3 regions of the Arthrobacter glacialis genome follow, and region 2 is predicted to be linked to each of the others. Evidence: riboswitches for the same ligand, from Rfam matches in the RefSeq annotation. Region 2 holds a riboswitch; each other region holds the start of a gene.

Region 1 (9,764 bases), on a different contig from region 2:
TGACCGACGTCACGGGCTTCGCGGCAAGCAGTGTCCCGTGGCTGCTCATCCTCTTCGGAGTCGGTTTGTTCATCGGCAACACACTCGGAGGCAAGGCCGCGGATAAGAATGTCGACAAGACGCTGCTGGTGGTCCTCTCCATCCTGGTGGTCATTCTGGCCGTCTTTGCCCTGACGGCCACCAGCCAGATCATGACCATCGCGTCCTTGTTCCTCATGGGCGGATTTGGCTTCGCCACGGTGCCCGGCCTGCAGATGCGCGTCATGAAATACGCTGCAGCGGCGCCAACTCTCGCCTCCGGTGCCAACATTGGCGCCTTCAACCTGGGCAATGCCCTCGGCGCCTGGCTGGGCGGGGTCACCATCACGGCCGGACTTGGCTACACCTCACCCATCTGGGCCGGGGCCGGACTAACAGCACTGGCCGTCATCGTCATGGCCTACGCCGCAGCGAACGGGCGGAAGCTTGCCACCGCAAGCCAGCCCGCCGCCGTCGAACTTTCCCACGTCTAATTCTTTCAATCACAAGGAGAACACCATGAATTCCATCCCCACCCTTTCCCTCAACAACGGCGTGGACATGCCCCAGATTGGCTATGGCGTCTTTCAGGTGCCCGACGCCGAAACCGAGCAGGCTGTCGCGGCGGCTCTGGCTGCCGGGTACCGAAGCATCGACACGGCCGCCATCTACGGCAATGAAGAAGGCGTGGGTCGCGCCCTGGCCGGATCCGGACTGCCCCGCGAGGAACTGTTCGTCACCTCCAAAGCCTGGATCGCGGACTTGGGACTTGAAGCAACGCTGGCTGCGTTTGATGTCAGCTTGGCCAAGCTGGGCCTGGACTACCTCGACCTCTACCTGATTCACTGGCCGGCGCCGGCGACTGAGCTGTACTTGGAGTCTTGGAAGGCTCTGGAGCAACTGCTGGCGGCCGGGAAGGTGCGCGCCATTGGCGTCTCCAACTTCCTGCCCGAGCACCTGGAGAAGATCATTGCCCTGGGCGGCACAGTGCCTGCGGTCAACCAGATTGAGTTGCACCCCGCCCTGCAGCAGCAGGACATTGCTGCGTTCAACACCGCCAACGGCATTGCCACCGAGGCCTGGAGCCCGTTGGCGCAGGGCGCCGTGCTGAGTGATCCGGCCGTAGTGGCCATTGCTGTGGCCCACGGATACACCCCGGCGCAGGTGATCTTGCGCTGGCACCTGCAGCAGGGCCGCGTCATCATCCCCAAGTCGGTGACCCCGGCCCGCATCGCGGAAAACCTGGACATTCTGGGCTTTGAATTGTCGGCTGCGGAGATGGGCGCCCTCGATGCTCTGGAACGGGACGGCCGCACGGGTCCGCACCCGGCGGAGTTCAACGGCTAACCACGGCCAACACGGCTAGGACACAGAAACGGTCATGCGCTGCTGATTTATCAGCAGCGCATGACCGTTTCGACAGCGTGGGGTATTTACTGCACCGGCACCATGGGCAGCCCTTCGGCCTCCCAGCCGCTCATTCCGCCCGTAAGAGTGTCTGCGTTGTAGCCAAGATCAGTGAGCGCCTGTGCCACCCGGCCGCTGCGGCCGCCGCCGTGGCAAACGGCGATGATGCGCCGTGACTTATCCAGCTCTCCAACACGAGCCAGAACCTCGCCCGAGGGAATGTGGACGGCGTCCTCGATCATGCCCGTGGCGAGCTCGGCGGCCTCGCGTACGTCGACGATCTGGACATCCGGGTCTGCTGCCAAAATGTCGGTGGGGGTGATTTCCTGCACGGGTGCTCCTGAAGGTGGGTTCGGCGGGCAGCCAGGGGCCGGCGTCGAACATGGAAACTGTTACTTCCAGACTAGGCGCAAGCCACTAAGCTTGGGGCGTGAACGCGCCTCTTGCACCCCGTGCCCGCAATGTTGAGATTGAAGAGCTGGAACGCTTTGATGCGTTGGTGGCCCACGGCACCAAATCCATGCACGGGTGGCACTTTCAATCCGTGGATTTGAGGGAACGGTCGGCCGAACTGGTGCAACTGAGGGCCTCGGGGGCCATCTTTATGGGCTGCACTTTTGCCCAGGGCGTGGAGGAATTGCTGCGCAGCCGCGGCGCCTTGATCTTCCCCACGCTGCCGCACATCCCTTTCAACCCGTACCGTGGCCACCTGTACACCGGCGCCGAACTCTTCGAGGGGATCGGTACGGCGCAGTATGAAAGTGTGCCCGACGCCCGGATTTACCAGTGGAGCATGCAAGCAGGTCACGCGCCCGCCCTCCACGCCACCCTTGCCACGGCCATGCACGACCATGCCATTTCCGACGCCCTCGACGAGTTTCTGGAGCATCTTGACCGTCCCGTGGTGGGCGTCATGGGCGGCCACGCGGCGGCGCGGGGAAGTGCGCAGTACGCGCAGGCTGCGCAGTTGGGGCGCGCACTGAGCCAGGCCGGCTTTCTGGTGGCAACCGGCGGCGGACCCGGTGCCATGGAGGCCGCGAATCTGGGCGCCTACCTTTCCCCGTACGACGGCGGGACCCTGGAAAGTGCCCTGTCCACCTTGGCTGCCGTCCCCGGCTTCCGGCCTTCGGTCAGCGACTGGGCCCGGGCGGCACACGCGGTGGTTCAGGCGTATCCGGACGGCGCCCAAACGTTGGGAATTCCCACCTGGTTTTACGGCCACGAACCGCCCAATATGTTCGCCACCAAAATTGCCAAGTACTTCACCAACGCCCTCCGAGAAGCGGTTTTGCTCGACCGCTCAGGCGGTGGCATTGTGTTCTTGCCCGGTGCTGCCGGGACGGTTCAGGAGATTTTCCAGGACGCCTGCGAAAACTATTATGCGGCCGAAACAGCAGTGGCACCGATGATCCTTGTTGGTCGAAGCTACTGGGAAACCGAGCTGCCCGTCTTGCCACTGCTGACCGCGCTGGCGAGGGGGAGGGCCATGGACACCATGGTCCATGTGGTGGATACGGTGGAGGAAGCCTGCGCCTTGCTCACCACCAACTAGAAGTAGCCCGCAGAAAACGACGAAAATACGCGCTTTTGATGCGATTTTCGCCGTTTTCTGCGGGCCAGTTGTTGAGGTTGCTAGCCCACCACAGTGCCAAAGAGCAGGCCCAGGAGGTAGGTTGCTGCCGCTGCGCCCATGCCGATGGCGAGCTGTCGCAGGCCACGCCACAGTGGCGATGCCCCGGACAGCAGGCCAACCACTGCGCCCGTGCCCAGCAGTGCAATGCCCACCAAGACGCAGGCGAGCACCAGGGCGCCCATGCCCGTCATGCCAAACAGGAACGGCAGAATGGGAATGATGGCTCCGGAGGCGAAGAAGCAGAAACTGGAGCCGGCGGCGCCCCACGCCGTGCCCAGGGTTTCGTGGCTGTTTGTCGCTTCAAACTGCTCGGGCTGCAGCGACAAGCTGGGATCACAGTCGCAACTGAACTGGCCCATGCGCTCGGCAGCCCTGTGCTCGGCGACGTCGCGGGACATGCCGCGGGCCAGGTAGACCAGCACCAGTTCATTGTTTTCAAGGTCCAGCGAAGCCGCCGCAGAGAGAGTGATCTGGGTGGGTTGGGAGGCGTCCAGCAACTCGCGTTGGGAGCGGACTGAAACAAATTCACCGGCACCCATGGACAGGGCCCCGGCCAGCAAACCGGCAATGCCACTGAACAACACCACCTGGCTGCCTACACCGGTTGCGGCCATGCCCATGACCAGGGAAAGGTTGCTGACAAGGCCGTCATTGGCACCAAAAACGGCTGCCCGGAACGAACCGGAAAGCCTGTTCCGGCCCCTGGCTGCCAAGCCACGAATGACCTCTTCATGGATGGATTCATCGGCCGCCATGGCATCGGTAGCGTCAGCATCGGAGGCGTAGGGGGATCTGGACTCCGCCCGTTGGGCCAGAGCCAAGACAAACACTGAACCAAAACGCCGTGCCAAAAGGCCTAAGAGCTGGTTGCGCACGGACGGGCGCAGGGGCGGGTGGGCATGGTCGCCCAGCAAGTTCAACCAGTGCTGCTCGTGCCTGCCCTCGGCAGCTGCCAAGGCCGTCAGGATAGTCTTTTCTTCGCCGGTGCGGCGCTTGGCCAGGTCACGGTAGACGGCGGCTTCAGCGCGCTCGTCGGCCAGATATTGCCGCCATCGCTTGATTTGTGCGGGGCTCGGATTGCTTGTTGACACTTGGGGATCTCCTCGACTCAGCCCCTACTGTAGCCCGGATTCCCGCGGTTTTTCGGCCGGTTCCCCTAGCGAAAAAGTTTAGGTGCACCGCAACGTGGCCGCTCCGCTCCGCAGCCAATATTGGCATTCCCTGCACCGGCGAACTCGCATAGGCTCTAGTTCCAACGGCCGCGCACACTGCGGCCACGTCCCGGAAGGCGCGCTGGCCATGGAAGTACTGTTTCCGATGATGACCGGGGACCCGCAGGACTGCGGCGTCCTCATCGACTGGCGTGCGCCCAACGGCAGCACGGTGACCGCCTACCAGGTGATCGCCGAGGTGACCATCGAGAAGTTCGACGCCGAGATCAACGCCCCCGCAGCCGGCACCTTGAGGTGGCAAGTCCAGGAGGGTGACGAAGTGGCCCAAGGTGCCGTCATTGCCACCATCGAGTAGGCCGGTGCCAGTCAACTGTGAAAAGAGACGGCGTTCGCGCTTAAAGATGGCGGTAGAGCGCCGTCTTTTTGCGCCAGTGCCGTCCGAATTCGGAACCGGCACCTAACGGTTCAGTAGTTTTCGAGCTTGAAGCCCAGCCGACGCCCGGCCCGGGAACCCGTCTGGGCCACGGTGACAACCAACGTTCCGAGCTCGGCAATCCAGTGCGCGGGCCGCACGGCAGCGGCGAGGGCATCCACCAGCAGGGCCGGGTCTGCGGAGAAGTACGCGCGGTGCCCGGTGGGGGTGAAAAAGGTGACGGTGCCCAAATTCACGTCCACGGCGGGCAGCACCGGAATGCCGTTGGGATTCTTGGACGTCTTGGCGCGCTGTGCATGGGCGACGGAGATGAAAGTCATGGCGGGGCCTTTGTGATTGCTCTTGCCCGCGGATCCAGTCACCGCCGGCCGCTTCCTCATCCGAGCCACCCTGTGAACATGGGGTTGGCGTGCGACCAGTCGGAGCTTGGCATCGCATCTCTTGAAGCTGTCCCTTACGTTACTCCTTAAACGTACGACGGCGGGAGGTGACGTCATAAATTACGTCACCTCCCGCCGTCGTACATTAAAGAACAACTGACCCGCAGAAATCGCCGAAAATGGCGTAAAAAACGCGTATTTTCGTCGATTTCTGCGGGTCAGTTGGAAAAGCGGGGCTACTTCTGAAGCTGCGCAGGCACGTCTTCCGGGTTGGAATCCGTGGCTGCTGCAGCGAGGCGGTCGTCCCAGACCTTGCGGATGTGGGCCGGGGTGGCCGGGGTCAGCAGGGAAACCACAACGTAGACGATGAGCGAGGATGCCAAACCGAAGTAGATGGGTTCGTTGGCGTAGATGCCATCGGCGCTGTGGATGATGCCGGTGGCGTAGATGACCAAGGATGCGATGGTGACCAAGCAGCCAACGGCCATGGACCATGCTGCGCCCAGGCCCGTGCCGCGCTTCCAGATGAGGCCGCCAATGATTGCCACGAGAAGGCCGCCTACCAAGATGTCGTAGGCGATGGTCAGGGCGAACACCACGTCGTTGACCACGATGGAGATCAGCACAACAAGCATGCCGATTACCAAGATGTACCAGCGGTTTGCCCTGATGTCGTGTTCGGGGTTGGCGGAATCGGAGTTGTCGATGTCCTTGCCGAACCAGCTGGCCACGAAGGGCACAACGTCCTTGCGGGCTACTGTGGCGGCGGCAATGAGTGAGCCGGATGCCGTGGACATCATGGCTGCCACGGCGGCGGCCAGTACGATGCCGCCAACGCCGATGGGCAGCAGTTCCGTGGCCACGAGGGCATAGACGTCGTCCTTGAGTTCCACATCTGCGGAAAGGGCCACGGAGGCTGCCATGCCGATCAGTGCACCGGCCACACCGTAGAGGATGCAGTAGATACCGGCGGTGGCGCCGCCCCATCGGGCGACTTCCGGGGTGCGGGCCGTAAAGACGCGCTGCCAAATATCCTGGCCGATCAGCAGACCCAGCGTGTAAACCACAAAGTAGGTGATGATGGTTTGGGTGCCGATGCCGTCCCACTGGAAGAAGCTTGCATCCACGCGCTCACGGATGCCGTCAATGCCGCCCGCAGCGTTCCAGGCAAACGGCAGCATGAGCATGAAGACGCCCACGGTCTTGATGACAAACTGGACCTGGTCTGCCAAGGTGATGGACCACATGCCGCCAATGGTCGAGTAGACCAAGACGATCGCGCCGCCGACGGCGATGGCCAGCCACCTGTCCCAACCGAACAGCACCACAAAGATGGTTGCGTAGGCGCCGGTGGAAGTTGCCGAAATCATGATGGTGTAGGCCAGCATGACGATGCCCGAAACCTTGGTAGTTTCCTGGCCGTAGCGCAGGCTCAGCATTTGCGAGACGGTGTAGATCTTCAGTTTCTGCAGCGTCGGCGCAAACAGCAGGCTCAGCAGGAGCACGCCAACACCAATGGCAACAACAAGCCACATGCCGGAGATGCCGAACTTGTAGCCAAGCCCCACACCACCCACCGTGGAGGCGCCACCGAGGACGACGGCGGCCATGGTTCCGGTGTAGAGGAAGGGGCCCAGCCGGCGTCCGGCAACAAGGAAGTCGCTGTTATTCTTAGTGCGCGATTTTCCCCACCAGCCAAAGGCCAGCATGGCCACCAAATAAATGACAACTATGGCGACGTTTAAGTCCACGAGATGCTCCAGTGTAGGAAGAAGTAGGGGAAAGCCCCGAGTCATTATTGCCCGTAAAGCAACATTTGTTGTCTATTAGGCTAAACTGTGATGGTAGTTACAGTCAATGTGCCGCTTGAAAATCTTGACGGCTGGACGTGTCGTGAGGAGCCGCCATGAAAGCTTTGCCCCTGGAACCGAGCACCAACCCCGTGGCCATTGGGTCGCGCATCCGTGCCGCACGCCAAGACCAGCGGCTGACCATTGAGCAGGTGGCTGACGCCACGGGGCTGACCAAGGGATTCCTGAGCCGGGTGGAGCGTGACCTCACCTCACCCAGCGTTGCCTCACTGGTCACCCTGTGCCAGGTCCTCTCGATCTCCATCGGCGAACTTTTCGCGGTACCGGAAACCCACTTGAGCCGAAAAGGTGAAGGTCCGCGGATCTCCCTAGGTGGCGAAGGCATTGTTGAGCGCCTGCTAACCTCGCGCTCCGAGCGGCGCCTGCAAATTCTTGCCGCCACGATTGAGCCCTATGGGCGCGGCGAAACCGAACTGTACGCGGTGGACTGTGACGTGGATGTTCTGCATATCATCAGCGGCGAACTGACCCTGCGCATGACCCAGGAATCCTATGACTTGACGGCGGGGGACACCCTGTCCTTCCCCGGGCGGGAGCCCCACAGCTGGGAGAACCGCTCGGCCCAGCCGGTGGAAGCCCTGTGGATTCTGGTTCCCGCGGCGTCCGGATCCGGCGGAAACTAGCCCATGCGTCTTGAGAATTGGCTACTCGGCGGTAATGTTTATGTGAGTCAATTCACATAAGGGGACAGCCTTGCCAAAGATCTCGCCCAAGACGGCCACACAGAGAGTTGCAGCCGCGCAGCCTGTCACCGTGCGGCCCGGCCAAGTGCGGCCTGGCCCGGTGCCGCCCAGCGAACCCCTGATTGGGACCCGCACCTGGCTGACCTTGATTATTGTGGGCTTCGCCGGGCAGCTCGCGTGGACCGTGGAAAACATGTATCTCAACGTGTTTGTCTACAACACCATCAGCACCAACCCTGCTGTTTTGGCCTTGCTGGTTTCATCCAGCGCAGTGGTCGCGACTGTGGCAACGTTTTTGGTGGGGGCCGCATCGGATAGGGCAGGCCGCCGTCGGGCGTTCATCGCCGGGGGCTACATTCTTTGGGGCCTGAGCACAGCCGCTTTCGGCTTTGTCCAGACCAGCGCAGCGGCCGCCTTCCTGCCCGGCGCCAACGCCGTGGTGCTGGCCATCATCGCCATCGTGCTCCTAGACGCGGTCATGTCTTTCTTTGGATCGGGCGCCAATGATGCCGCCTTCAACGCCTGGGTCACTGAATCCACCGCGCCCGCCAACAGAGGCAAGGTGGAAGGCGTCTTGTCCATCCTGCCGCTGCTGTCCATGCTGGTCATTTTTGGTCTGCTGGACGGGCTGACGCAGGATGGGCACTGGAAACTATTCTTTGGCATCATCGGAGCCGTGACGGCGCTGATTGGTGTATTCGCGTGGTTCATGCTCCGCGATTCGTCCACCCTGGTGGTCAGTGGCGACAGCTACTTGCGCTCGGTCATCCACGGCCTGCGCCCCTCGGTGATGCGCACCAACCCTCGTCTCTACTGGGCACTTGCCGCCTGGCTCGTGGTGGGCACGTGCACCCAAGTGTTTCTTCCCTACCTGATCATTTATATCCAGCGGTATCTGCGGATCGACGGTTATGCCATCATTCTGGCCGTCGTCCTCGTTTCAGCGGCGGTCCTGAGCATCCTCGGCGGACGCCTGATCGACAAGGTGGGCAAGCTTGTCTCGGTCCTGCCCGCAACTGCGATCCTGGTGGCCGGACTCGTGGGCATGTTCTTTGCCCGCGGCATGGGCCCGGTCATGGTGGCCGGAACCGTCATGATGGCCGGATTTATGCTGACGACGGCGGCCATCTCCGGTTTGGTGCGCGACTACACGCCGCCGGAGCGGGTGGGTAACGTCCAGGGCTTGCGCATGATCTTTGCCGTCATGGTGCCGATGGTGCTGGGCCCCTTTGCGGGTGCCGCAGTCATCGCCGGCGCCGCCGAAACGTATGTCGACCTTGGCGTGGTGAAATCGGTTCCCACGCCGTGGATCTTCCTCGCCGCAGCGGTCATCGCCGTGTTCACTGTCTTTCCCGTGCTGCGTCTGCGCCGCGCAACCGCGGTGGCTGGGGCATGAGCGGGGGCCTGAGCTCGGCGCGTCCGGATCGCTTTACACCGTGGGGAGAAACCCTGGACCCGAACGCGGTCCTGCAGGAATACCCGCGACCACAGCTGGTGCGCTCGAGCTATCTCAACCTCAACGGGCTGTGGCAGTATGCCATCTCCACGCCAGGAGCTTCTCCCCATGAGGAGGTAGCCCGCGTGAATGCCGGAGCCGGGGAAGGCGCGGACGGCCAGATTCTGGTGCCCTTTTCCCCGGAAACCCCGCTGTCCGGTGTGAGCCGCCAACTGCAGCCGGGGGAGAATTTGAAGTATTGGCGGAGCTTCACCCTTCCCGCTGAATTCGTGCAAGATCGTGTGCTGCTGCACTTTGGGGCCGTTGACCAGCGCTGCAGCGTGAGAATTAATGGTGAGGACGTGGGGGGACACCACGGTGGGTTCCTGCCTTTCACCTTGGACATCACCGCAGCGCTGCAGCACGGCGCCCAGGGTTCGGCGGGCCCGCACACCCTGTCCGTCGACGTTCAGGACGACAGCGACACCTCCCATCATTCCCGTGGCAAGCAAAAGCTCAAGCGGGGCGGGATCTGGTACACAGCCCAGTCAGGCATCTGGCAAACGGTGTGGCTGGAATCGGTCCCCGAAACCCATGTTGAAAAGCTGACGCTGGTCCCGGACCTTGCCGGGTCCGCCGTCGAAGTTACCGTGACGGGCGCCGCCGGGACCGCAACCGTGGTGATTGCGGACGACGCCGGTGAACTCACCAAAGTCTCGGTGGAGGCGAATG
Region 2 (9,764 bases):
GTGCCCTCACCCTACGTCTGTCCGCCGAGCGTGGCTACGACCAGCGGCGCACAGCCCACTTCTCGGCCAGGCCCAACAGAGCGTCGGTGGCTTTTCCGAGAATGGCCAACAGCACAATGGCCAGCAGCAATCTGTCGGTGCGGCCGTTGTTTTGCGAATCCGTCAGCAGGAATCCGAGCCCCATGGAGGAGGCGATCAGTTCCGCTGCCACGAGGAACAGCCACGCTTGGGCGAGCGCCAGGCGCAGGCCGGAGAAGATGGCCGGAACCACTGCCGGTAGCTGAACAGTGGTCAGTAATTTGAGGCCCTTCAAGCCAAAGGCCCGGGCTGCCTCAACCAGATTTTTATCCACGTGGCGCAATGCCAAGGAAACCGTGGTGAACACAGGAAAGAACGCACCAATGACTATCAGCGTGACCTTTGAATCTTCGCCGATCTTCATCCACAGGATCAGCAGCGGCACCCACGCCAGTGAGGGGACGGCACGCAGCGCCCCGATCGTGGGTCCCAGTAACACGTCAGCCGCTTTGGAAAGCCCTACGAGAGCCCCCAGCGATAAGCCCAGGACTGCGCCGATGAGGAAGCCGATCAACACCCGTTGGGTCGAGATGGCCACGTGGTTGAATAATTCATTGCGCCCGATGAGCTCGGTTCCGGCGTCCAGTACTGCGCGGGGCGACGGCAGCTGGACCGGTGAAAACACCCCGGCAGCGGTGCTTAGCTGCCAGGCGAGCAGGATTAGGACAGGAAGAATCAGGCCCAGACCCAGCCTGGTCCACGAACGGGCGAAGATAGCAGAACCCGCCTTCGGCGAAGCTTTCGTTGCCGTGCTAGCCGCTGCGCCACTATGGACAGCCATCATGATTCCTTGATGGAGGCGGGATTGGCTTTCACGGCCAGAGAATCATCCAGGAGGGAGGACAGCGCGGTGTCCACCTCGGCCTGGGTCTTGACATCACCGAGCTCCACAAACGTGGGCCCAATCTTCGCCAGCACTGCCCGCTGCTTCTCGCCCGGGATGCCGGAGACATTAAGATTGCTGCGTTTAAGTATGACGGTGCTGGCAACTTCCGGCTTGAGTCCTGCGGCTGTAGCCAGGATCTGTGCTGTCTCTTCGGGGTTTTCCGCTGCCCAAATACGCGCCTTTTCATAGGCGTCCACCACGCTCTGCGCCAGTTCCGGCTTGTCCTTCAGGAATGACTCTGTGGCGTTCAGGAAACCGTAAGTATTAAACTCCAGGTTCCGGTAAAAGAGGGTTGCACCTTCTTGTTCGGCCGTGGCCATGATCGGGTCCAGACCTGCCCACGCATCAACGGAACCGTTCTCCAAGGCGGCCCGGCCATCGGCATGCTGGAGATTCTGCACTGTGACGTCATCTGTGCTCAGGCCGGCCGCCTCCAAAGCCTGGACCAGGAAGAAGTAGGGATCGGTGCCCTTGGTGGCAGCTACTGACTTGCCTTTGAGATCGGCTACCGAGGTGATGGCTGAGCCCTTGGCGGCAACCAGGGCAGCCCATTCGGGCTGGGAGTAGATGGAGATCGTTTTAATGGGCGATCCATTGGACCGGGCCAGCAGCGCGGCTGATCCTGCCGTGGAGCCGACGTCGATGGCTCCGGCGAGCAAAGCCTGATTGGCCTTGTTTGAACCGGCGGACTGCACCCATGTCACGGTGACGCCCTTGCTGGCCAGGGTTGCCTCCAGCCAGCCCTTTTCCTTGATGACAAGGCTCAGCGGGTTGTAGGTGGCAAAGTCGATGGTTAGTGTGCCGCCATCCTTGCCGGCGATGTCGGTGGCTGCATTCTCGCCGGCGCACCCCGCTAGGGCGAGTGCGGAGACGGCGGCAGCGACGCTGAGGAAGGAACGGCGGTTAAGGGTGGGAGAAAAAGGCATGGTGGTCCTCACGAAAGGTTGTGTTGATGAAAGGGTGTGGGAAAAGTGGCTAGTGGCCGTTGACGCCAAGGCTGGCCAGCAGTGAACTTCGAAGTCCGGCCAGCGCCGTTGATGCCCGGTCGCGGGGGCGGGGGCCCGGCACTTCCACGGTGCGCACAATGGTGGCCCCCGGAGCGCCGGTCCCGTCAGGGCCAAGCAAAATGATGTGGTCGGCGAGCTGAAGGGCCTCGTCGACATCATGGGTGACCAGCAAGACAGTGGTGGGCTCGGCCTGGTGTACGTCCAGCAGCAAATCCTGCATGGTGATCCGGGTCAGTGCATCCAATGCGCCGAAGGGCTCATCCAGCAGCAACACCCCGGGGTTTCGGGCCAGCGCCCTGGCCAGCGACGCCCGCTGGGCCATGCCGCCGGAGACCTCGCGCGGGCGGTGACCGGCAAATTCGGACAACCCCACCAGTCCGACGAGCCTTTCAACTACCTCGCGGGTGCGGGCGGCGTTGGCGCCGGCGGGGACGCCAATCGCCACGTTTCCGGCGATGGATTTCCATGGCAGCAGCCTGGGTTCTTGAAAGGCGACGGCGCAGCGCGAATCAATGCCGGACACGGCAGTGCCGTTAATAGTCACCGCGCCTGTGCTGGGCGTATCGAGCCCTGCCACGGCGCGCAGCAAAGTGGACTTCCCGCAGCCGGAGGGCCCCAATAACGCCACGATCTCCCCAGCTTGCACGTCGAAGGAAACCTCCCGAAGCACCGTGTGGGCACCGTGTCCAGTCCCAAAGGACCGGCCCAGGTTCTGAAAGGACACAGCCATGGCGGCAGTACCTTGCGGATCTGGCAGGGCGGAGGCCGTGGCAACGGACGGCGAAAGTAAAGCAGGCATGAGTGCACTCCATCGGTCCTGGCGGTAGCACCCTGCCGGCATTGATACCCGCACAGGGTGTCAACCAGGGTTGCTGCGGCGTCGTGGAGCCAGATCTCTCGGCCGCTCGGGATGGTCAACGTAAGACTAAGTCCTGCAGCAGGACCGGCAAAAATCGGGGCCGGTTCGGCAGTTCGCGAATCGTAACAATCCGAGCGCCCGGCCGGGGCCGCATTTGATGTCACACACCTGGTTGTCAGCCCGGTGTGCCACCATGGACCCATGACAGTCGCCGCAACCGCGGGGCCCACAATGGTTTGGGATGCCCACGGACCCTACTCCCTACACGGGACGTTGGGCATCATTGGTAGGGGCCCTGCCGATAAAACCATCCGGCTGGCCCCGGGCGCGGCCTGGCTGGCCTTCAACACCCCCTCCGGACCAGCAACTTTGGGCATCAACCAACAGGGCAACGAGCTGCACGCCCGGGCTTGGGGTCCCGGCGCGGACCACGCCCTGACGGGCGTCCCGGCGCTGCTGGGCACCCACGACGACTGGTCCCATTTTGATTCACCCGGCTTTGCCGCCACGCTCCCCCGCGCAGTGAGGGATGCCCGACGCCGGCACCAGGCAGTGCGGCTGCCCTCCACCGGGCGCATGGTTGACGCCCTGGTGCCTGCCATCTTGGAGCAAAAGGTCACATCCCTTGAGGCTCTTCGCAGCTACGCCGTCTTGTTGCGCAGATTCGGCACCGAGGCCCCGGGCGTTGGTGCTGACCCGGGTGTTCCGCACAATCTCCTGGTGGCCCCCACCCCCGCCCAATGGGCCGCGATTCCATCCTGGGAATGGCACAAGGCAGGTGTTGGACCACAGCGCTCGGCCACCATTGTGCGGATGCTGCGAGCGGCGTCGGGCTTGGAGCGTTTGGCGAAGCTGCCAGCAGCGGAAGCGGGCGCAAGGATGCAGAGCATCCCCGGCGTTGGGGTATGGACGGCGGCGGAAGTCACCCAGCGCACCCACGGTGACGCCGATCAGGTGGCCGTGGGCGACTACCACCTGGCCGCCTACGTGGGCTGGGCGCTGGCCGGGAAACCAGTGGACGATACTGGCATGCTGGAACTTTTGGAGCCCTGGCGCGGGCACCGGCAGCGGGTGGTGCGCATGTTGCAACTCAGTGGTTTCCGCAAGCCGATGTTCGGTCCGCGCATGACCATCCAAGACCACCGCGGGCACTGACGTGCTGGCCGGATGCGTTCACACTGCGGAACCGCTTCCGGGGCCGGCCCCGCCATCGCCTAGGCTGGTGGAATGAGTGAGATCATCAACCTACAGGCCACGTTCATCCCCAATGAGGGCGAATTCTTCCGCGTGAAGCTCGCCCTCGAGATCGCGATTGAGCAGGTCGTCGAAGAAACCGGCTGCATTCAGTATGAGATCACGGAGGAATCCGAGGAAAAGATTGTCCTGACTGAGCAGTGGGCGTCCGAGGCGGACCTGGAAAAGCACGGCAAGGGCATCGCCGTTCAGGACCTGAACGAATCCCTCAGCGCGCTGTTGGCGGAGCCGGTCAAGCTGGAACGCCACTAACAACGAATGACGCCAACGTCGAGGGGCCCGTCACCAGATGGTGACGGGCCCCTCGACGCCTGCGCGAAGAACTCTATTCGGCTGCACTACCTTCGGCCTGCTTGGCGGCCACGGCTGCGTGAACCTCGCTCATGTCCAGTGCCTTGACGGCCGTGATGACCTCATCCAGCTGGGTGCCGTTGAGCGCACCGGGCTGGGCAAAAACCAGCACCTTTTCCCTGAACGCCATCAGCGTGGGGATGGAGGTGATGTTTGCTTCGGCGGCGAGCTGTTGCTCGGCTTCCGTATCCACCTTGGCGAACACAATGCCGTCGTGCTTCTCGGAGGCAGCCTCATAGGTGGGCGCAAAGCGCACGCAGGGCTGGCACCAAGACGCCCAGAAGTCAACGATCACAATGTCATTGCCTTCAATGGTGGGACCAAAAGTTTCTGTGGTGATATCAACTGTAGCCATGCGTTAACCGTACGGGACGGGACAAAAGCATGGCTACAGTTTCGCTCAACGCGTGAGCGGGAATATCGGGATCAGACCCCGAGCGGTGCGTGCTCCGTCAGGAGCTTTCGTCCGGCAAAGATGACGACGGCGCTGATCAGAACAGCCGCTGCCGCAACATAAAAGGTGGCCGAGGCGTTGACGTGTTCGGCGATCTTGGCCGCCATGAATGGGGCCAGGGCGCCGCCCATCCAGCGGATGAAGTTGTAGCCGGCGCTGGCCACAGGGCGCGGGGAGTCCGAGACGGACATGGCCATTTCGGTGAACAAAGTGTTGTTGATACCCAGCAGCGCACCGGAGAGGACTGTCAGCACCACAACGGTGGTGACCGAGTGCCCGGCAGCCAGGGCGAGGCCGATGAGGATCACCATCAAGCCCAGCAGGGACCCGGTGAGTGCTCGGGTCGGCCCAAACCAGCGCTGAACCAGTGGCGCCACGAAGACCGAGAAGACGGCCACGGCAACGCCCCAGCCAAAGAATACGGCGCCGATCCCGTAGGCATCAAAGCCCAGGATGAAGGGCACAAAGGCCAAGATGGTGAAGAAGCCGTAGTTGTAGAACAAGGCGCTGCCGGCCGTGGTGCGCAGCCCCTTGTGGCCCAACGCCAACAGCGGGTCGCGCAGCCGGGTCTTGGTGGCAGGCAGCGGAGCCTTGGGCAACATGACAATAACCAAGATGAAGGCGATGGCCATGGCCGTTGCCGTGCCAAAGAACGGTGCACGCCATTGCCAGCCACCCAGCAGGGCACCCATGAGCGGGCCAAGGGACAAGCCCAAACCAAGGGCGGCCTCGTACAAAATGATCGCCGTGGCCGCGCCGCCGGAGGCAACCCCCACCATGACGGCCAAGGACGTGGCAACGAACAAAGCATTGCCCAGGCCCCACCCGGCGCGGAAGCCCACCAGTTCATCGACCGTGTTGGAGAATCCCGACAAGGCCGAGAAAACCACAATGATGCCCAGCCCAATCAGCAGCGTCTTCTTGCCGCCAATGCGTGAGGACACAAACCCGGTGATCAACATCGCGATGGCCGTCACCAGGAAGTAGCTGGTGAAAAGCAGGGACACCTCACTTGGGGTGGCGTCCAGGTTCTCGGCAATGGCCGGCAGAATGGGATCCACCAGACCAATGCCCATAAAAGCAAACACGGCCGCGAACGCCACCGCCCACACGGCCTTGGGTTGTTTCAGCATGGAACGTTTCTCGTTCGCCAACACGTCGTCAATCTGTTGGGCAGCCTTGGCTGCCGTTGTGCCTTGCACGGTTTCTCCTTGCTTCATGATGTTCTTGCGGCAGTACGTGCCATCGCTGTCAGCTGGCCAGTGCCTCGTTGAGTTTGGCAATGGCGGGAATCGCTTTGGCCACGGCCTGGAGCTCATCGGCGTCGAGAGTCTTCAGCGCCGTGGCCATCGTGGCGTTGCGGCGGGCATTGGCTTCAGCTAGGGCGCTGCGCCCGGCATCCGTGAGACCAACCAGGACCACGCGGGCGTCGGATTCATCAGCTTTGCGCTCCACCAGCCCCAAACTGCCCAGCTTGATGACCTGCTCGGTGGCACTGGGGACGCGGATGCCGGCGTTGCGGGCAATGGCTCCCACCCGCAGTGGTTGGGCGGCGATCATGTTCAAGGTGGCCACTTGGCCGGTACTCAATTCACCGTCCGCGTCAATGGAACGGACCAAATAGACGGCCTGGCGCAGAATGTCGCGATACCGGCGGGCCAAGTCATGAAGCTCAATGTCGTCCATAGTTAGGTAGCCTAACATATAGTTAGGGCACCTAACAGTCTCTTGTTGTGCAGCCAACCATTGGTGAGGCCTCCCACCTGCCCTGGCTCCGGCGTCGAACACCGGGGGCGAAACACTTCAAGGAAAGGTCGCCGGGAGGACACATGGTATTCACAGCCAATTCACCCGGCCCGTGGATACTGGCGTTATTGACTATAGAAAAGGAAGCAGCGATGACTTTCACTTCAGGAGACCCCATGACACGCCCCATCCACCACCGCGCATTCGTAGACCCCGAGAACCACGAAGTCTGGCCGGCACTGAACAAGAATCAGCCCGTAGCGCTGGTCAACGGCCGCGGCTGGCGCCTGTCCGGCCGCGTGGAGACGCTCAGCAGCGACCGCCAGTGCCTTTGGATCCAGCTCGACGCCGGCATGGGCCGCCAGCTGATCCACCACCAGGACGGCTTTGTGCTTGATGGCTACACCGACATCAACTGACGCCGAGCAAACAAAAAACGCCCGATTCCTCCATGGAATCGGGCGTTTTTCTTGCGGGTCTGGCCCTGGCCTTGACTGCCGGCTAGTCCTCGGGACCGATCATGGACACAAACTCCATTGCCTCGGCAGTACCAATGTCCGCATGGCTGCACAGGAGGCTGGCTGCGCCATCGAGATCCCCAGCCCGAGCCAGAGTACGGATGCGGGCGAAAATCTCTTCGTTCAGGCGCGTGCTGGCAACTTCACGAACCTCCTCGCCGCTCGTCACGATGGCACGGTAGCGGTACTTGCTAGCTGCCGCCGGAATGCCGACCACCTCCGCACTGGCCGCTTCCACGGCGGCAGACTCCTGGGGAGCTAGATCCTGCAGAGTGGCCGGCTGTGGGGCCGCGTTCATGATGTCTTCCACCGTCAGCGCTGCGTCCGCTTTTGCTGGTTCGGGGGACGGCTGGGGAAATTGCGCCAACGCGGCGATGGCAGCGACTGATTCAGCCAAGCCCAGGCGCGTGGCCTTGCGGTATTCCTTCACTGCGCTGAGTACTTGATTTTGGGCTATCAAGGAATAGACGGTTCGGTGCAGTTCCGGTGTGAGTCTGGCGCTGGCTTCCTCGGCGCCCTCCCGGGTGACCTCCGGGCCGCGGCGCAGCGGCTTCCCTGACTTGGATGCGGCGACCTTGGGTCCGCCAGCCTCGGCCGGAGTCTGGTGAACGGCCCGGCCACGACGCCCAATGAATCGGTTAGCAACAACCACGACGATGACAACGACCAGCACAATTATCAGGGGCACAACATATTCCATGCCTTAACTGTAGTTCCGCCAGCCACATCACAGGCACAGAACACAAAAAACCCGGAACCCCAGCGATTACTCGCGGTGGTTCCGGGTTTCCCGTTTGGTGGCAGATACTGGATTCGAACCAGTGAAGGCGTTGCCAGCTGATTTACAGTCAGCCCCCTTTGGCCGCTCGGGTAATCTGCCGTGGCCAGTCAAACCTCAACATCAGGTTCAACTTTCGCCCCCAACAAGTGGGAGCAGTAAAACTGTACTAGGGTTTTGCCGAAAAACCGAATCGAGAGCTTTTGCGGCCCCTTGGCCGCCGATATTGGGCCAGCAAAACAGCGCTTTCCGGGCATAAACGCGCTTTGTCCGCTCATGGGGTGTTGCCCAACCCCCTATAAGCGGACAAAGTACGTTTATGCGAAGATCCGCGGATTGGGCAGGCTTAGACGCCCGGCTGGATCCGCTTCACAAGCTGGTTTTCCAAGAACGCTGCCTGCGACGCGGTGATTTGACCTAGTTGCACGGCCCGGGCCATGTCTTCATGCACCCCGGCGATCCTCGAAGAGGCGGAGTTGGGCGGGGAACTGATGATGCTGCCCGAATTCAGGCCTGATGCTGACGCGCCAGCCAGCGCAGGGCCACTCAAAACTGTTACAGCGGCCAACGTTGCCGCCGCCACCGCAGTTCCTACAGCTGCTCCCACAGTTCTTTTGGCGGGCCGGGCTTTGGCACTGGCAACGTTCTCCCCTGCCACAGGCGGCAGGGGCTCGTTGTCAGGTGCTGACGCCGTGCGGTCCTTGCTGGTCATCGCTCCTCCTCATTGCTGGATGTCTCAACAACGTCAACTTTGCCAAGCGCAAATGTGCACGGGCCGTACAGATCCTAAGAACAAACTGTGAGCGCCCTCCCTAAACCTCGCTTCTCCCCAGCGGCTCCCACCGCTCGCAAGCTCGCGGCGGGACCCTCGCCGCCGTGGACCCGCACTTTGGGGCCCTCGGGCGCTACGCTTGTATTCAGATCAATCGCTCAAATTTCCACGTACATGGAGGAATCATGGCTAGTGAGTCAACATTCGACGTCGTCAGCAAGGTCGACAAACAAGAGGTCGCCAATGCGCTGCACCAGGCCCAGAAGGAAGTAGTCCAGCGCTACGACTTCAAGGGAGTCGGTGCTGAGATCGATTTCAGTGGCGAAAAGATCTTGATCAAGGCCAACTCTGAAGAGCGCGTCATGGCCGTCATGGACGTTTTCGAATCCAAGCTGATCAAGCGCGGCATCTCCTTGAAGTCCCTGGACGCCGGCGAACCCTACGCCTCTGGCAAGGAATACCGCCTCGAAGCCGAAATCGTTGAGGGGATTGCCCAGGACATCGCGAAGAAGATTAACAAGTTGATCCGTGATGAGGGTCCCAAGGGCGTCAAGTCCACCATCCAAGGCGATGAGCTTCGCGTGAGCTCCAAGAGCCGTGACGACCTTCAGGAAGTCATGGCGCTCCTGCGCAAGTTCGAGGACGCCGACCTGCAGTTCGTGAACATGCGCTGACCGCACAGCGCACCTAAAGCGCCTACCCGATGGATTTACCCACCACACAGTGGGCAACTATTCATCAGGTGGGCGCTTTTTTGCTCTTGCCTGCAGCTCGCGTGCGGGCATAGTCTTCCCTTGTCCCTAGCCAACAATGTGTATTTTGGAGCTGCCATGACTTCGCATGATTTCCCCGCCGGCGCACCGTGCTGGATTGACCTGATGACCTCGGATATGAGCCGTTCACGCGAGTTTTACACAGCGCTCTTCGGCTGGAATTACGAGGTGGGGGATGAAGAGAAGTACGGCGGCTACACCACGGCCTTCAAGGACGGCAAGAGCGTTGCCGGACTCATGCAGAGCCAGGACGGCGGCCAGGGCTACCCGGACGTGTGGAGCACCTAC
Region 3 (9,764 bases), on a different contig from region 2:
AGGCCGTATCCAGACCAATGCCGTGCTTCTCCAGGTACCGCAACAATTCCGGATCATGATCGCTGATGCGGCTGACACGCCCGCTGTGGCCGGCGTCGAGCTCGTCGAGCCGGTGCGAGGGGGCCATGATGATCCGGCCTTCCGGGTCCGGGATGGGATCACCGTGCGGGTCCCGGGTGGGATGGCCCAACTTGGCACTCATGCGCTCAATGAAGTGCTCGGACACGGCATGCTCCAGCTGTTCGGCCTCGTCGTGCACCTCATCCCAGGTGTAGCCAAGCTCGCTGACAAGGTAGGTTTCCAGCAGCCGATGCCTGCGCACCATGGACAGCGCCAGAGTTAGACCTCGCTCGGTCAGGTGGATGGGGCTGTACGGCTGGTGGTCCACCAAGCCCTGGTCCTTGAGTTTGCGGACCATTTCCGAAACCGAGGAATTGGCAACCCCAAGGCGGGTGGCTAAGGCGGTGGAGGTGATGGGTTTGTCCTGCCACTCCGTGTAGGCATAGATGACCTTGACATAGTCCTCGATGCTGGAGGAGGTGGCAGTTTGTTTCACAGAATCCAGCCTACCGCTAGGCTCAGAGTTTGTGCGTGCGCCAGGTCTGGGCCACGTAAGGCAGCTGGAGCTCTTCATCAGGAGAGTGACCCAGATGGTCAAGAAGGTACCACTGAAGATTTGCCATGACCTTGGCGCGGATGGGGTCCGAGGCCTTGAGGTAGTAGCTGCGGGATTTGGCCAGTTCCATGATGGCCTCTGGCGTCAAGGACTGGCTCCAGCGGGTGTTGTGCACGTGCGGAGCGGCGAATTCCTTACCAATGGTGGGGTGGAAGTCTGCCTTGTGGACGTCACCGGCATGCATGATGCGTGCCAGCCGGTGAACCCAAGGGATGCCGACGTCGAGCTGGTTCCAGATCAAGCCCAAGGTGCCGCCGGGGCGAAGTACGCGGGCAATCTCGGTACTGGCGGCGAGGGGATCGCACCAGTGCCACGCCTGCGCCACCACTGCCAGATCCATGGAGTTCACTGGCAGCTCAAGGTGTTCGGCCGTGCCCACAATGGTTGTGGTCCGGGGCAGCTCTGCGGCCAACTGGGTGAGCATGTCTGCCGAAGGGTCCACCGCCGTCAGATTCCAGCCGTGCCGGGCCAATAGTTGAGTGTACTTTCCCGTTCCCGCACCCACATCAAGGGCGTCCTTGATGGGGTGCGGGGAACCAGCGATTAGCCAGTCCAGGGAATCGCGGGGGTAGCTGGGACGGACCTGATGATAATGCTCCCCGCCTTCCAGAAATGCCGCAGCCATGTGCTTGCGCCGTTCCGCGTCGAAGACCGGTCCGCCTACCCCTGCCATAGTGCTCCCCTAAAGTTGTGCCGTTTTGCCCGTTCAACTTTACCGCGGGGGAGAGGGTGTGTTGTTTAAGTGTTGCAGGGGGCTGCGCCAGCGGTTCCGGGCGTGTTCGGGGCCCAGTGCGGGTACGCACGGTTGTCATCGGCGGGCACCCAGCGGCCGGCGTCAACCACGTAATCCCAGCCCAGCCCGTCACGCAACAGGGCACTGACACCCTCGATCAGGCGCTGTGCGTCCTCAAGCCGGGAACCCACACCAAAGCTGGCACGCAATGAACCCGACGGCAGGCCCAAACGGTTCAGCAGCGGGTGGGCGCAGAACTTGCCATCACGCACGCCCACGCCATGCTCGGCCGACAAGTAGGCGGCAACCAATCCGGCGTCGTACCCGGTGATGGAGAAGTTCACCACGCCGATGCTGCCGCACTCGGGGTAGTCTGCGGAGTCGGAGAACAGCGAATGGACGTTGACGCCCTCAATCGCGGCGAAGCCCGCCACCAGATACTCACGCAGCTGCTGTTCGTGGCTGTGCCAGTCCTGCGCGTCGAGTGCTGCCAGGGTGGCGGCGGCCTTGGCGAGAGTGGCGGCGCCCAAAACGTTGGGGGAGCCGGCTTCGTGGCGTGCGGGGCCGTCACTCCAGCGGGTTGATTCCAGTCGCACTTCCGTCACGGCGCCACCGCCGGCCAAATGCGGCTTGCCCGTGTCCAGCCAATCAGAGCGGCCCACCAAAACGCCCGCACCAAAGGGCGCGTACAGCTTGTGGCCGGAGAACGCCAGGTAGTCGATTCCGCTGGCGCTCAAGTCGATACGGCGGTGCGGGGCCAGTTGGGCCGCGTCAACCACAATGCGGGCGCCGTAGCGGTGGGCCAAGGCGGCCAGTTCATTGACGGGCAGCACCTCGCCCGTCACATTGGAGGCACCAGTGACGGCCAACAGGAGCACGTTGCCGGCCCGCAGCTGTGTTTCAACGCGGGCCAGGGTCGCTGCGATGGAATCCGCAGCCACCACTGAGCGGTGCGGCAGCGCCTGCCACGGAAGCAGATTGGCGTGGTGCTCAATATCCAGATACAGCACTTCGCCGTGAACGTTGGAGCGGCCCTCGGTGAACCCCTTTTGGGTCAGGATGCTTTGCACGCACCCGGCCAAGAGGTTCAAGGAATCTGTTGTGTGGCGCGTGAAGATGACGGTGTCATCGGGGCGGGCGCCCACAAAGTTGGCCACAATCTTGCGGGCATTCTCATACACGGACGTGCTGACCTGGGAGGCAAACCCTGCACCGCGGTGCACACTGGCGTAGTACGGCAAAACCTCGTTCAGGTGGGCGGCCACGTCCTCAAGTGCCGGGGCCGACGCCGCATAGTCAAGGTTGGCGTACCGCACCTGTCCGCCGTGGATCAAGGGGGCGTTTAAATCCTGGCCCACCACCGGCAACAAGGGAGATTTGGATAGGGATGTTTTTTCCAAAAGGGCGTAGCTCATGGGTAAATCCTTCGACACAAAGGACCCTTGGAAGGAGCCAAGAAGTCCGCGCTTGCCATGACCGCTCCGGCCTGACCTGGTCGTCACCCGGGGCACCCCGCCGCGAAAGGAGGGTTGCCGGCCAGCAAACCGGGGTTTAGCGCTGGCACTCGTGACCTATGCCAAAAAGATTAGCCCAAGAATAGAGTTCTCGCATTTGTTACGTCATGAAACGCACGCCGCCGTTGGGCCGGGGGCAGGCGGGCAAAAAGAACGACGGCGGAAGCCGCCGTCGTTCTTAATACGATTGAGCTAAATGCCGTGGATTAGCCCAGCAGATCGTCCCAGTTGGGGTTCAAACGCTGCAGGACTTCTGTGTGCAGGATGGAGTTGGTGGCCAAGGCGTTGCCGCCGAAGGGGCCGTCTGCTCCCTCCAGGGATGTGAATCGGCCGCCAGCCTCGGTCACGATCGGCACCAGCGCGGCCATGTCGTAGAGGTTTAGTTCGGGCTCGCAGGCGATGTCCACGCTGCCCTCGGCAACCATGCAGTAGGACCAGAAATCGCCGTACGCGCGGGTGCGCCAGACGTCGTCGGTGAGGGCAATGAACTCATCACGGTTGCCCCGTTCAGCCCAGCCGCTCAGAGACGAGTAGGACAGTGACGCGTCCTTGAGCTCTGCAACATTGGAGACGCGAATGCGGGTGGCGGCGGCCAGAGACTTGCCCATGTATGCGCCGGTGCCCTCGGCAGCCCACCACCGCTTGCCCAGGGCTGGGGCGCTGACCAAACCAACCACGGGGCGGCCCTCATCCACCAGGGCAATCAGGGTGGCCCAGACAGGAACTCCGCGCACAAAGTTCTTGGTGCCGTCAATGGGATCGATGATCCAGCGGCGTGTTCCATGACCCGTGCTGCCAAACTCCTCGCCCAACACCGCATCGCGGGGACGTACCCGGGACAGTTGGCTGCGGATTGACTCCTCGGCGGCCTTGTCAGCATCCGTCACGGGAGTCAGATCCGGCTTGGTCTCAACCTCCAGATCAAGGGCCTTGAAACGGGCCATGGTCAGCGAATCCACGCTGTCCGCCAACACATGGGCCAAGCGGAGGTCGTCGTTGTACGTCTGGGGTTCAATCGTCATGTACATCACGCTATCGCGATTTGTCCCAAACGCCCGTTACGACGCCCTCCGGCGCCTGAATGCCAAATAAACCCGTGGCAGTTGGGGTTGGCGGCGCTATTAGTGAACTTATGCGCTGAACCGGAGCCGGGTAGTGCGCATATCTAAATTCTTGTGAAGTTATGCGCAGAACCCACCGCGAGTCCAGCGCATAAGTGTTTATGCACAGGACTCGCCATGGGTTCAGCGCATAAGTTCACTGCGCCCCGAGCCCGGCCAGCACAGCTACTCGATGATGCCCAGTTCCTTTTCCGCGGCGCGGCCCTCTGTCCTGTCGCTGGTGCCCAGCAGGCGGCGAAGCGAGGCAAGGCGGGCCGGTCCGGCGTCGCCGGCGAGCCCTGCAGCCACATAGGGGTCCAGGCCGCAGTTCACCGCGACACTGTCATGCTTGCAACCGCGTTCACAGTCGTCCGTGCCGGGCTGCAGATCGGGGAAGGCTTGGAGGATCCTGTCCGGGTTCACGTGGGCCAGTCCGAAGGAGCGGATGCCGGGGGTGTCAATGATCCAGGAGCCGGGCTTGCCGTCCTCGATGCGCAGAGCAAGCGCCGATGAGGAGGTGTGGCGCCCGCGGCCCGTGACGGCATTGACGCCGCCGGTTGCCCGCCGCGAACCCGTCAAGGCGTTGACCATGGTGGACTTGCCCACGCCGGAGTGGCCCACCATGACGCTGACCTTGCCGTCGAGGTAGCTGTGCAATTGCTCCACGGCACCGCCTGCCAAGAGGGCCGAATCGCCGTCGTCGCTGCGGGCGTCGATGCCTGATGCGCCGTCGGCAGCGGTCCGGCTGATGATGACAGTCATGTCGAGGTGTTCGTAATTGGCAAGAAGCTCCGAAGGGTCCTTGATGTCCGTTTTGGTGATCAACAGCAGCGGTGCAATGCCGGCGTCGTATGCGGCCACCAGGGCCCTGTCGATGAAGCCGGTACGGGGCTCGGGGTTGGCAGCGGCCACCACGATGACCAGTTGGTCGGCATTGGCCACCACCGCCCGCTCTACGGGATCGGTGTCGTCGGCACTGCGGCGCAGCAGCGTTCGGCGTTCCTCGATGCGAACCAGCCGGGCCAAGGTATCCGGCTTGCCCGTGACATCACCCACCAGTGCCACAAAGTCACCAGCGACCACTGGATTGCGCCGCAGTTCCCTGGCCCTGGCGGCGATCAGGGTGCGTTCGGTGGACTGATTCTCATCGATAATGGCTGTGTAGCGTCCGCGGTCAACCGTAACAATGCGGCCAATGATGGCTTCCTCGTAAGCGGGCCTGTCCTTGGTGCGCGGCCGGCTGCCCTTCTTGTTGGCCCTGACCCGGACGTCGGATTCGTCCCAGTTGCTGTAGTCCTTTGCCATGCCCTTACGCTCTGGCCGCTGTTGTGTCGGCCGCTGCAGTCTGTGACACCATGGCCGCCCACATGGCCGGGAAATCGGGCATTGTTTTGGCGGTGGTGCCAATATTTTCAACCTCGACGCCGGGCACGGCCAGGCCGATGATGGCGCCAGCCGTGGCCATGCGGTGGTCGTGGTAGCTGTGAAAAACGCCGCCGCGGAGGGGGGCCGGGGTGATGATGAGCCCATCCTCGGTTTCTTCGGCATTGCCGCCCAGGGCGTTGATTTCAGCAACCAAGGCCGCCAAGCGGTCAGTTTCGTGCCCGCGCAAGTGGGAAATGCCGCGCAGGCGCGACGGGGTTGAGGCCAGAGCGCAGATGGCTGCCGTTGACGGTGCCAGCTCACTGGTGTCGGCAATGTCCACGCCGTGGATCTCAGGGCCGCCGGTCACTGTCAAAACACCGTCTTCGAGGGTCACCGTGGCGCCGAACTGGGGCAGGATTTCACGCCATTTGTCACCCACCTGGGTGGTGTTGGCGGGCCAGTTGGGGATACGCACGGTGCCACGGGTGGCCAGTGCGGCAGCCAGGAACGGGCCGGCGTTGGAGAGGTCTTGTTCCAGCACCACGTCAAAGGCGGCGACGGGGCCGGGCGCGACGATCCAGTGGTTCGGGGTGGAATCGTCAACAACAACACCCACGGACCGCAGGATTTCCACTGTCATGGAAATGTGGTCAACGCTAGGTACGGAATCGCCGGTGTGCTCCAGGTGCAGGCCCTGGACAAAACGCGAGGCGACCAGCAACATGGCAGAAATAAACTGCGAAGACCCGCCGGCGTCGATACGCACGTGGCCGCCCTCAACAGCTCCGGTGCCGTGCACGGTGAAGGGCAGGAAACCGTCCCCGCCGTCTTCGACCAGCACTCCAAGTCCCTCCAACGCAGCCACAAGGGGAGCCATGGGGCGAACAAGGGCCGCGGGATCGCCGTCGAACCTTACCGGGCCGTTGACTAGGGCAGCCAGCGGGGGGACAAAGCGCATCACCGTGCCGGCCAGGCCGCAGTCCACCAGGATGCCGCCGTCGGGTGCCGCAAAACCGGCAGGAATGGGTGTGACCACAAGATCAGGGACGCCGCCGCTGCCGGGAACTTCGGCAATGCCCGCACCCATGGCACGCAGGGCGCCGATCATCAGATCAGAGTCGCGGGACTGCAGGGGTGCGCGCAAGCGCGATTGGCCGTCGGCAATGGCGGCGAGGACAAGATACCTGTTGGTCAGCGACTTGGAGGCCGGAATGGTGACTGTGGCATCCAAGGGTTTTGTGGAGAAGGGTGCGGGCCAATGGGCTGCGGTCATGGGTAATTACTGTCCTGTCACATCGTGAGCTAGCGCGCGAACTGTCTTGTCCGCATTCTTCAATTGCTTGTGGGTGGTCTTCTTGCCGGATGCGATCAGCTTTTCCGCACGCCAAGCCAAGCCGGGGCGTCCAGCCGTGTCCACGCTTGCCAGCAGTGCCCCGCCGATCAGGCCAATGTTCTTGGCCAGCTGGTTGCGGCGGTGGGAACGGTTTTCCTTGCTGGTGGGCTCGGCGTTGCGATATTCCACCACAGTGGTCAGGCCAGCCGTCACGGCGAGCACCACAGCTGCTGCGCGGGAGGATTTCCCCGTGGCCAGCAAAATGCCTGCACCTACCTGGGTCCCGGCCAGCACGCGTGCCAGGGTCTTCTCGCTCGCCTCCATGGGCAAAGCGGCGCTGAGCGGTCGCAGAACGGGGCTCAATTGCGCAGCCGTCTGGTCTGCATGGCGCAACCGGTCAAGGCCGGCGAGGATGAACGATGATGCCAACATGGGGCGGGCAAGTGCGCGAACAATGGACAAGTAGGCCTCCTTGGATGTGCTCTAATCTTCCCGCTGACTTTTCTACTGGCCAAACGGAAAGCTGGTGCTGTATCTAAGTCTCCCACGTCTCTTTCGCTGATGCCGTGTTTGCGGAATATCCGACGTCGTTCGCGGGTTTAGTAGGTATGTGACAGTTCCCGTGGGGGTTGGCTGCACGGACAAATCAATCGAAGGAAAGGCGGCAATGCAGACACTGAGCCATCCGGCACCCCTGAAGCTGAGTCTGAGCATAGACTCAACAGTGATGAACATTTCCGAGCCTGAGCAAACCATCGATTCAGCCGTTGCGAGCCCCGACGCCGAGCAACCCACTGCGAAGGAGCCAGCCGTCGTGCGGGCCACTGACGTGGAGGGGGTGGACGTTGTCACCGAAACCACCGATCAGAGGCGTGCGCGCTTTGAACGTGATGCCATGGTCTATGTTGATCAGCTGTATTCTGCAGCCATGCGTATGGCACGCAATCCCAGTGATGCCGAAGATCTGGTGCAGGAGGCCTACACCAAGGCGTTCTCGGCTTTCCACCAATACAAGCCTGGCACCAATCTAAAGGCGTGGCTGTACAGGATTCTGACCAACACGTACATCAACCTGTACCGCAAGCGCCAGCGTGAGCCGCTGCAGTCGAATTCCGACAGCGTTGAGGACTGGCAGCTGGCCCGGGCAGAATCGCACACCTCGCGCGGCCTGCGCTCGGCCGAGGCAGACGCCCTGGACCACTTGCCGGATTCAGATGTGAAGAACGCTTTGCAGGCCATTCCGGAAGAGTTCCGGCTCGCGGTGTATTTTGCCGACGTGGAAGGTTTTGCGTACAAAGAAATTTCAGAGATCATGAACACCCCCATTGGCACCGTGATGTCGCGGTTGCACAGGGGACGGAAGCTTTTACGAGATATGTTGGCCGACTACGCCGTGGATCGCGGCTATGTCAAGGACGCCACTCAAATGACGGAAACGGAGAAATAATCATGGGCGACTGCCAAAGCCTCGGAGATTGCGACGACGAACGGGTCGGACGGATCTACGAGTACCTCGATGGGGCGCTGTCCCTCGATGACCTTGCCGAGATCAAGGCCCACCTGGACGGCTGCGAGGACTGCGCGCACCAGTATGACCTGGAATGCGTGATTCGCACGGTTGTTAAGCGTTCCTGCAAGGAAGCGGCTCCGGAAACACTCAAGGCAGCTATTTTGGCCCGCCTGCACGAGAGCAAGCCTGCGTCAGTCTAGGCCAGCTCAGCCGCCGCGTGGTTCACTGCCTGCCCCGGCAGCACCGGAACCGGGTTCCGGCCGCAGGGTGATGGTGCTGTAGGCGCTGGCCGGACGGCCGCTCACGCGGCGGTGCATGGAGCCTGCGATCACATGGGCTTGGGCTTTTGCCAGTTCGGCTTTTTCGCCGGCAAAGAGACTGTCCACGGTGTGGCTCCACAGCCGCAACCACCTGTTGAAGTGCTCCAGGGTCAGCGGTTCCTTGGCAGAGATATCAAAGTGGATCTTCAGCGCATTGCGTTGGTAGAGCCCGGCCTTGAACAGTACAGTTTGCCAGAAGTCGGCCATGATGGGCAGATGTTCTGCCAGGTCCATCTGCACCACCTCGGTGAAGATGGGCCCAATGAGATCATCGGCAAAAGCCTCATTATAGAAGGCCTCCACCAATCGCAGGATGTCCGCGCGGTTGTCAATGTCAGCCAGCTGCGACTCCGGCTCAGGTGCCCCTGCAGGGGCGTAGGCGAGAAGGTGCGACGCCGTTCTTCCGGACTTGGTCGGTGAGATGTCCATGACTCCAGCCTAACCTTGGCCTGATCTTCTCGTGTCTTGGCAAAAGTACAAAAGCCCGCCCCGCCACATGGCTGAGCGGGCTTTTGCTTTTTACGTCAAGATTTACGTGTTGGGACGCTTACCGTGGTTAGCGCCGCCCTTTTTACGATCCCGACGCTTACGTGAACGCTTCGACATAGCTGTCTCCAATCATCTAGAAAGACCTTTAAAAACGATCCTTACCCATTTTGGCATAAATGACTCTTGCGTGCCTAACCGAGGGCCCCGGTCACTTCCTCAACGAGGCGCGGATGGCAATGGCCGACTGATTCAGAACTGTTCGCATCGTCTCAAGCGCCAACTCGTCCATTCCGTTCCGGGCGGCGTGCAGGCGCAAATCCAAACGAAGGTCGTCGCGGAATTTTTGCAGCAGAAACTCGGCCTCCTTGAGTTGCCTGCCGGTGACTGCCGTTTCGCTGTGCGGGGTTCGTGCTGCCTGGCGGGCTTGGGTTTTGGCGTTTTCGGCGGTGGCTGCCAGATCTGCCCGCAGGCTGCGCATGTTCTCCTGGAGATCCACACGGATATCGTCGGCGAGCCTGCGCACGGAGGCGGAAATGCTTGCCTGCACTTCCGTCAGCTCATGGCGGCGCTGTTCAAGCTCGACCCGTCCGGCTGGCGTCAGGGAGTAGACGGTGCGCCGCCCCTCCATTGTGGTTGCCAGCAGCCCCTCCTCCTGAAGTTTGGCCAGCCTCGGGTACACGGTGCCGGCGCTGGGGGAGTAGGTGCCGCCGAAGCGGTCTGTCAA

Evidence for each region. Region 2 has a riboswitch for S-adenosylmethionine ahead of CVS28_RS18730 (ABC transporter ATP-binding protein). Riboswitches for the same ligand answer to the same signal wherever they lie in the genome.
Region 1: another riboswitch for S-adenosylmethionine. It lies ahead of CVS28_RS04490 (hypothetical protein); the one in region 2 lies ahead of CVS28_RS18730 (ABC transporter ATP-binding protein).
Region 3: another riboswitch for S-adenosylmethionine. It lies ahead of CVS28_RS06725 (aminotransferase class V-fold PLP-dependent enzyme); the one in region 2 lies ahead of CVS28_RS18730 (ABC transporter ATP-binding protein).

The regions. Positions count from the first base shown of each region.
Region 1 is NZ_PPXB01000003.1:180,119-189,882, reverse strand. Features, by position in the region: gene CVS28_RS04520 (MFS transporter) at 1-512, shown strand, start outside; gene CVS28_RS04515 (aldo/keto reductase) at 538-1,365, shown strand; gene CVS28_RS04510 (rhodanese-like domain-containing protein) at 1,452-1,757, opposite strand; gene CVS28_RS04505 (LOG family protein) at 1,856-2,977, shown strand; gene CVS28_RS04500 (VIT1/CCC1 transporter family protein) at 3,058-4,149, opposite strand; gene CVS28_RS04495 (biotin/lipoyl-containing protein) at 4,358-4,585, shown strand; gene CVS28_RS04490 (hypothetical protein) at 4,696-4,983, opposite strand; SAM riboswitch class IV at 4,997-5,110, opposite strand; gene CVS28_RS04485 (sodium:solute symporter family protein) at 5,280-6,752, opposite strand; gene CVS28_RS04480 (helix-turn-helix domain-containing protein) at 6,950-7,537, shown strand; gene CVS28_RS04475 (MFS transporter) at 7,608-8,993, shown strand; gene CVS28_RS04470 (glycoside hydrolase family 2 protein) at 8,990-9,764, shown strand, end outside.
Region 2 is NZ_PPXB01000021.1:11,216-20,979, forward strand. Features, by position in the region: gene CVS28_RS18720 (ABC transporter permease) at 35-862, opposite strand; gene CVS28_RS18725 (aliphatic sulfonate ABC transporter substrate-binding protein) at 859-1,890, opposite strand; gene CVS28_RS18730 (ABC transporter ATP-binding protein) at 1,940-2,770, opposite strand; SAM riboswitch class I at 2,777-2,888, opposite strand; gene CVS28_RS18735 (DNA-3-methyladenine glycosylase family protein) at 3,032-3,985, shown strand; gene CVS28_RS18740 (putative quinol monooxygenase) at 4,058-4,336, shown strand; gene CVS28_RS18745 (thioredoxin family protein) at 4,410-4,790, opposite strand; gene CVS28_RS18750 (MFS transporter) at 4,862-6,091, opposite strand; gene CVS28_RS18755 (MarR family winged helix-turn-helix transcriptional regulator) at 6,141-6,575, opposite strand; gene CVS28_RS18760 (hypothetical protein) at 6,788-7,054, shown strand; gene CVS28_RS18765 (hypothetical protein) at 7,137-7,853, opposite strand; tRNA gene CVS28_RS18770 (tRNA-Tyr) at 7,949-8,033, opposite strand; gene CVS28_RS18775 (hypothetical protein) at 8,278-8,643, opposite strand; gene CVS28_RS18780 (YajQ family cyclic di-GMP-binding protein) at 8,889-9,377, shown strand; gene CVS28_RS18785 (VOC family protein) at 9,534-9,764, shown strand, end outside.
Region 3 is NZ_PPXB01000004.1:309,140-318,903, reverse strand. Features, by position in the region: gene CVS28_RS06735 (metal-dependent transcriptional regulator) at 1-556, opposite strand, end outside; gene CVS28_RS06730 (class I SAM-dependent methyltransferase) at 579-1,349, opposite strand; gene CVS28_RS06725 (aminotransferase class V-fold PLP-dependent enzyme) at 1,415-2,824, opposite strand; SAM riboswitch class IV at 2,868-2,981, opposite strand; gene hisN (histidinol-phosphatase) at 3,130-3,945, opposite strand; gene rsgA (ribosome small subunit-dependent GTPase A) at 4,210-5,328, opposite strand; gene aroA (3-phosphoshikimate 1-carboxyvinyltransferase) at 5,333-6,661, opposite strand; gene CVS28_RS06705 (DoxX family protein) at 6,668-7,183, opposite strand; gene CVS28_RS06700 (sigma-70 family RNA polymerase sigma factor) at 7,389-8,168, shown strand; gene rsrA (mycothiol system anti-sigma-R factor) at 8,171-8,431, shown strand; gene CVS28_RS06690 (group III truncated hemoglobin) at 8,438-8,980, opposite strand; gene CVS28_RS20420 (50S ribosomal protein bL37) at 9,083-9,157, opposite strand; gene CVS28_RS06685 (PadR family transcriptional regulator) at 9,249-9,764, opposite strand, start outside.